DNA from 3 places in the Rhodococcus sp. FW305-130 genome. Region 2 is predicted to be linked to each of the others. Evidence: riboswitches for the same ligand, from Rfam matches in the RefSeq annotation. Region 2 holds a riboswitch; each other region holds the start of a gene.

The links. A riboswitch is a leader RNA that binds a small molecule or an ion and turns the genes downstream of it on or off. The one in region 2 is predicted to bind S-adenosylmethionine.
Region 1: another riboswitch for S-adenosylmethionine. It lies ahead of AC3WQS_RS03010 (LLM class flavin-dependent oxidoreductase); the one in region 2 lies ahead of AC3WQS_RS26675 (putative leader peptide).
Region 3: another riboswitch for S-adenosylmethionine. It lies ahead of AC3WQS_RS30405 (LLM class flavin-dependent oxidoreductase); the one in region 2 lies ahead of AC3WQS_RS26675 (putative leader peptide).

The regions. Positions count from the first base shown of each region.
Region 1 is NZ_JBYTAP010000001.1:605,532-607,793, reverse strand. Features, by position in the region: gene AC3WQS_RS03010 (LLM class flavin-dependent oxidoreductase) at 1-1,027, opposite strand, end outside; SAM riboswitch class I at 1,032-1,127, opposite strand; gene AC3WQS_RS03005 (ABC transporter substrate-binding protein) at 1,307-2,262, opposite strand, start outside.
Region 2 is NZ_JBYTAP010000009.1:266,603-268,864, reverse strand. Features, by position in the region: gene AC3WQS_RS26680 (ABC transporter substrate-binding protein) at 1-875, opposite strand, end outside; gene AC3WQS_RS26675 (putative leader peptide) at 1,013-1,102, opposite strand; SAM riboswitch class I at 1,111-1,205, opposite strand; gene AC3WQS_RS26670 (GNAT family N-acetyltransferase) at 1,223-1,813, opposite strand; gene AC3WQS_RS26665 (FAD-dependent oxidoreductase) at 1,822-2,262, opposite strand, start outside.
Region 3 is NZ_JBYTAP010000014.1:101,117-103,378, forward strand. Features, by position in the region: gene AC3WQS_RS30405 (LLM class flavin-dependent oxidoreductase) at 1-1,145, opposite strand, end outside; SAM riboswitch class IV at 1,128-1,241, opposite strand; gene AC3WQS_RS30410 (phosphodiesterase) at 1,320-2,225, opposite strand.

The DNA of each region.
Region 1 (2,262 bases), on a different contig from region 2:
TCAGAGTCGATCCCGGAACCGGGCGTCGCGTCAATCCGGACTTCGACAGCGCCGGAAGCACGAATTTGGCCAGCACCGGAAGGTCCTCGTCGATCACGAGAGCGTGGAAATGAACACCGTCGAGGTGTCCGGCCAATTCCTTCAGAACCACGGCCGCTTCCCCCGGATCTGCAGCCAGGAGCAGTCGGCCAGTGACGACGGCATTCCCGTACGAGTTCAGCTCGATCAACCGCTGCGCCGCAGACAGATTCGGCGTATCGAATGCCACATCGACCTCGGCGACCACCAATGACGCGCCCTCATCGCGCGCCTTGGCAGCCGACTGTGCAATGGCCTCCACCGAATCACCGGAAACGAGAACAACATCGGCCTGGTGTGGTTCGATGGCGCCGTAGCGGCCGAACACCACCAACTGGCCTTGCGGCGGCCGCGGAACGATTGACGGCCCCTTCACCGAGAAGGTGTCGCCCTCGAAATTGACGTAATGCAGACGATCACGCTCGAGGAAACGCCCACTGAGATAGTCACGGACGACGGCGTCGTCCTCCCACGAATCCCAGAGATCTGTCACGACGGTAACCGAATCCCGCTGCTCCTGCTGACGCGCCGACTCCGTCGTTACCGGAGCCCTCCCCCACGCCCTCGCCGCGGCATCGTCTTCGACCGGAACAGCAAGCCAGCCGCCACGCCCACGCGAGGAGTAGTCCAATGTCGCCAATTGCGAAGAGGTGTGGAACGGTTCGGCGTACGTGGTCCCGACGACGGGGACCAGTCCGATCGTGCTGGTCGTCGCCGCCACGTATGACGCCCTGGAGACGGCATCGATGCGGCCGACAATGTCACCACTCGGAGGGAGGATGGAATCGTCGAACGTCGCGAAGGTGAAGCCCGCATTCTCGGCAGCCGCGACGCGATCGCGCACGGCCTTACCCGTGAGCAACTGATCCGGGCGATGTGAGCTTCGGCGCCAGGCAGCGGGGTGAGTGCCCTCGCCGTCCAGTTCGATACCCACGGCAAATACAGTCATGTGTCCTCCATCGGTCCTGGCGGTAGCACCCACACTGCGGTTAGGTAGCGGGTTGCTGCGGCATCATCGAGCCAGGTCTCTCAGCCACTCTGGATGGTGGATGCAATCTATGCGGGCGACGCTGAACAAGTCAAATCGCGCTTGACGAATCATATTGACCTACAACATATTTCAATACAATCATCCTGATCGAAAGGGTTGCGCAACGCTAGCCGACGTAGACACGAAAGAGCCCCGCCCGACTCGCGTCGGACGGGGCTCTCGGTGTGCGCTGGAACGCTACTTCGCGCCCATCCATGCCTGATCGAACAGCATGATGCCGGTTGCAGTCGGAACCACACCGTGCACGTTCTTCTGCCAAGCCCAGAACGACGTGAGCCCGCCGATCGGCGCCGACGGAACCGTCTCGTTCCACAGCGTCTGAATCTTGCCGATGATCGCCAGGGTCGACGAATTATCCTTGGCTTGTTGTAGATCTGCGATCAGCTGATCCATCGCCGGGTTCGCATATCCAGCAGTATTCGCCATCGAGGTGCTGTTGGTCGTGGAGAACAATCCGAGATCGAGAATCGACTCGTACATTCCGATGCCCGCGTGCGCGAGGTCGAAATCGTGCTTGACGTAGACGTTCTGCACGATGTCGCCGGCGTTGTTGGCCAAGATCAAGTTCACCTCGAACCCGACGGCCTGCAACAGTGACTGCACGGCGAGGCCGATCGCGTGGTCCTTGGGCTCACTGAGCACGACGTAGTCGAGAGTGCCGTCGTATCCGTCTGCCTTCGCCTGATTCAGAAGCTCCTTGGCCTTTTCGGGGTCGTAGGCAATACCCGGTGTGTCTACGTGCCATTGCGACGTCGGACCGAACAACTCCGAGCCAGGCAGTCCCTCACCGTTTTCCACGCGCTGATCGATCAACGTGGTGTCCAGCGCGTAGCCGATAGCCTGGCGAACGCGAACATCCGAGCCCGGTCGGCCTTCACGATTGTTGACAATCTCGGCACTACCGGCGTTGAGCACGTCGATGTAACCGGGGTAACCAGCGGACTTGGCGGAATTGATCGCCGAAGTAAGGCCGCGAATGTAGGCAACATCGAGCTGACCGCTGTTCAATGATTCGAGATTGGCCTGCGGACCGTTGAGTGCAACCATCCGCAGTTTGTCCAGCTTGGGAGCGCCGCCGTAGTAGGACGGGTTGGCTTTGAAGATTCGCTCGACGCTCGGCGTGAAGAGATCTT
Region 2 (2,262 bases):
GTGAGGATTCGTCCGCCTGCGCCCTCGATCTGCGGCGCATCCTGCGGAAGCGCATCGCTGACCGCATCGAGCTGGCCGGAGGCCACGCTGCCTGCCCGCACACCAGATTCGGGGACCACCGTGAAGTCGACGCCGTCGAGGTAGGCCTCACCCTGATGCGCGACCGCGTCCGACGCCCAGTTGTATCCCGCACGCTTGGCGATCTTGACGCTCTTGTCCTGCTGCCAGTCGGTGTACACGAACGGTCCGGAGGCGATCACCGCTGCACCGGGGCAGCGCTGCTCGGATGCCAGCGCGGTGGTGGAATCGGCGAGGATTCCGAGCTGTGGCGTCGAAGTTGCCTGCAGGAACTGAACATTGGGTCCGGAGAAATTGATCTTCGCCGTGTGAGCATCTACGACGTCGGTACCGGTGTACGAGGACAGGTAACTCTTCGCCAACGACGCGTTCGGTCCGAGATTCTTGACCGAGTCGAAGGTCTTCTTCACCGAATCCGCCGTCACCGGGGTGCCGTCACTGAAGGTGGCGTCGTCGCGAAGGACGAACGTGAAGCTAGCGGCGTCGGGGCTGATCTCCCAGCTCTTGGCGAGCCACGGGGTGATCTCTCCGGAGTCGGGATTTTGATCGGTCAGCGAATCCACCACGGTCCGAGTGACATACACGGTCTGGTTACTGCCGGCCTGGGCCGGATCGGCACACGTCGGCGCCTGCGACAGACCGTAGCGAAGGGTTCCGCCGGACTGGGCGGGGCCTGCGTCGGCAGCACTGTCACTCCCGCTGCTGCAGCCGGCGAGGACGGTGCCGAGAACCGAGACAGCACCGATACCGGCGATTACGGTCGCGCGTTTGCGGGCACCGAATGAGGGCGAAGACACCAAGAACTCCTAAAGAGGCATGCCGAAGAGCGCACCCGTCGCCTGAGACGAGAAAGGCGATCGAGCACGAATCACTTGTGAGAGAAGAGAAAACAGACTTGTCGACGACTCGCCTGAGTGTGAATGACTGACCGAGGTCAGTTGGTACAGAAAGATCCCGCGGTGCGGCACAGGTCTACGTGACGACGCGACCAGGCGGTATCGAAACCGCCTTCGACTGCCTTCATTTCGTGTTCCTCCATCGGTCCTGGCGGTAGCACCCGCACCCGATCACTCGGGGGGTTGCTGCGACTTCAATGAGCCAGGTCTCTCGGTCGCTCTGGATGGTCGTTCGCAAGTGTACGAGGTTAAACCCGGGTGTTGTCAACCCGGTCGGTAGGAATTGCTGCTCGAGTCACATTTTCGAGGACCCGAAGTTGTTTCTCGAACGGGTGGATGCCCACCTCTTCGGGCGAGAGTGACGCGTCGTAAAGCGGTGTGTATCCACTGGACAGATACAGCGCGACGGCCTCGGGTTGCCGAGGACCCGTCGTGAGAAACACCCGGTTGTATCCACGAAGTTCGACCTCTCGTTCCAACTCGCGAACGACGGCCTTGCCGAGGCCGCGCTTCCGATAGTCGACCGATGTCCAGATTCTCTTCAGTTCGGCAGTGGTGGAATCGAATTGACGAAACGCACCACCGGCGATCGGCAGACCGTCGTGGGTGAGCACCAGAAGCGCACCCTGCGGATAGGCAAATTCTTCTGCCGGATACGTCGTGAGATCCTCGAGCATCGCTTCGCGAGTCCCGCCGTAACGCGAACTGTATTCGAGTGCCAACTCCGCGATCAGTGGAGCTGCCAAGGGATCGTCCTGCGATACCGAATAGACCTCTACCGCTCCGACACCCTCGAGCTGTCGAGTTCCGAGCTCCAGTGCCACAACACTTTCCTCCATGAATCTGGTCAACGCTCCCCCAGCCTGAAAACTTCCGGAGCGAGGGTGGTTCCGTCGACGAGGTCCGCCACAAGTTCACCCAAGGCCGGACCGAACTTGAACCCATGCCCCGAGAACCCCGCCGCCACCGTGACGGCTCCGACTCGGTCGATGACGAAGTTACTGTCCGGCGTGCTCGTGTACAGGCAGGTGAGCGACTCGACACGGGTGGAATCGACACCGGGCAACCACGACTCGGCGTACTCCACCAATCGCTGCTCTCCGTCGACACCAGGGGTGTAGTCACGGGTCTGCGGAGTCACCACCGGCCCGGTCGCGTGTTCGCCGATCTTGATCCCGTCCTCGGAACCAAGCCCGTAGATCCCCGCGGTCTCCAATTCTGCGCCGGTGTGGTGAACGAAACTCGGCCACTCGACTCCGGGATCGAGCGGTGCGAAGTGTGCCGGTTG
Region 3 (2,262 bases), on a different contig from region 2:
CACCGGAGCAGGAGATCCGCCAACTCCGCAGCAGAGCCGGTGAAGGTCAGCGCGTCCGAACGGTATTCGGCGCCGGCCTGCGCGTCGAGGCGCGCGAGCCGTTCCTTTCCGGTTTCTTCCGGCGCATCGAAGAAGACGACGATGTCGGTGAAGACCCGAAGAGGTTCGCCGGTGCGCTGCACGTGTTCTTCGGCGGCTCGCACTTCACCCAGGATTGCCGTGACCTGCTCGTCGTCGAACGGCGTCACGAACACCAGATCGGCCGTCCGCGCCGCCAGCTCGTACGCGACCCGCTGATGTGCCAACGCGGTAACGACGGGATGCCCCTGCGGCGGGCGCGGAGTCACCGACGGTCCACGGACCGAGAGGTACTTTCCCTCGAAGTCGATGTAGTGCAACTTGTCTCGGTCGATGAACCGGCGCTGCTCCACATCGCGGATCTCGGCGCCGTCCTCCCAGCTGTCCCAGAGTCGCCGGATTACGTCAGCCGCCTCCGCAGCTTCGTCGAACAGGTCGCGCACGAAGTCCGGGAGGACGCCTGAAACGATCGACTGACGGTCGGCATCGGTGAGCGCTGGGATGTCGCGACGCCCGAACTGTGCTGCCTCGGATTCCGACGCCGAAACCTTCACCTGCCATCCGGCGCGACCGCGCGAGGTGTAATCCAGCGTGGCAACGGCTTTGGACACGTGAAACGGCTCGGTGTGAATGGTGGTGATGGTCGGGATCAAGCCGATGTTGCTCGTGATCGGTGCCAGTCGGGCGGCCACGAGATGTGCGTCGAGCCGAGCGCGCACCCGATCAACCGCGTCGTCGACGGGCTCGAGTGGGTTGGCCGGCACCGAGAGACTGTCCTCGATGGTGACGAAATCGAGCAGACCACGCTCGGCGGTCGTCACCACGTCAGTCCAATACGACGCGCTGAACAGCTCACTCGGGCGCGAGTGTGGCTCTCGCCAGGCTGCAGGGTGCCAACCGGCACCGTCCAGCGCTACGGCGAGATGCAACGGAGCAAGATGAGAAGAGGGGGTGGAGGTCATCGGCGCATACTCCTGTTCGAGAACTACTCGGGAGCGCACAGTGCCGACCGCAGAAACCGTCAGCACCCGACTGACGGTTCTCGTGGCGACTGCCGCTTGCGACACGCACCGCGCGTATCGCCAGGTGTGATTCCGGGGCACCCCATCGGCATGAAGGGTTGCCGTCCAGCTAGCCGGTCCTTGTTGCTGGAGCTCTGCACCTACCTCGACGGTAATGAGTACGCGACAGCCCGGCAATCGCCCAGAACTGCGCCGGGGTGCCGGAAACCGCCTGCCACCTCAGATGATCGAGCGTGCAGCCTTTTCGCTCTCGAGGATTCGAATACCGGCAGCGCTGAGCCTCCGGGCTCCCTCGGCCGCGTCGACAGGCTCACCGACCGTCACGTGCGCGCCGAGTGGAACGACCGAATGAACAATTGTCTCGTCGTAGACGTGCACCAGGTTGCACCCCTGAGCCCCGTCACGACCACGCTGACCACCGACTTCCACGTTCAAGTCCTGGGTGTAACACGTCGACGACGCCACGGAAACCGGAATGCCGGCGAACGTCGCCGTCGTCGAATAGTGCAGATGCCCGGCAAGAATCGCCCGGACGTCGCTGCCACGCAAGACGTCTGCCAACCGGGACTGATCGCGCAACTCCACCAGAACCGCGAGATCCTGAATGCACGGAACCGGCGGATGATGCAGCGCCAGAATTGTTCCGTCGGGCGCGGGCACCGCCAATTCTGAGCGTAGCCAATCCAATTGACGATCCGAGATCTCACCGTAGTGGTGACCGGGAACCGACGAATCCAGGGTGATCACCCGCAGTCCGTCAAGGTCGTAGACGTTGTCGACGGGATGATCGGTGGCGTCCTCGCCCAACAGCAGAGACCTGAAAGTAGAGCGGTCGTCGTGGTTGCCCATCGCCCAGATGACCTGCGCATCGATCTCGGCCGCCACGGGTTCCACGATGGCTTTCAATTCCGCGTATGCGTCGGGGTGTCCCTGGTCGGTCAGGTCGCCGGTGAATATCAGTGCATCCGGGCGTGCGCCCGAGGCCACGATCCCGCTGAGCACTTCCCGCAATCTCGTCGACGCATCCACGGCGTCGTACAACTCCCCCTGAGCCACCAGATGCGTGTCACTGAGGTGCACCAGGAAATGCTTCGGACGCGGGTACTCGGCATTCCGAACGCTCATCGGTCTCTCGCTTCCGCTTGCCGACGCGTAGGCGCCG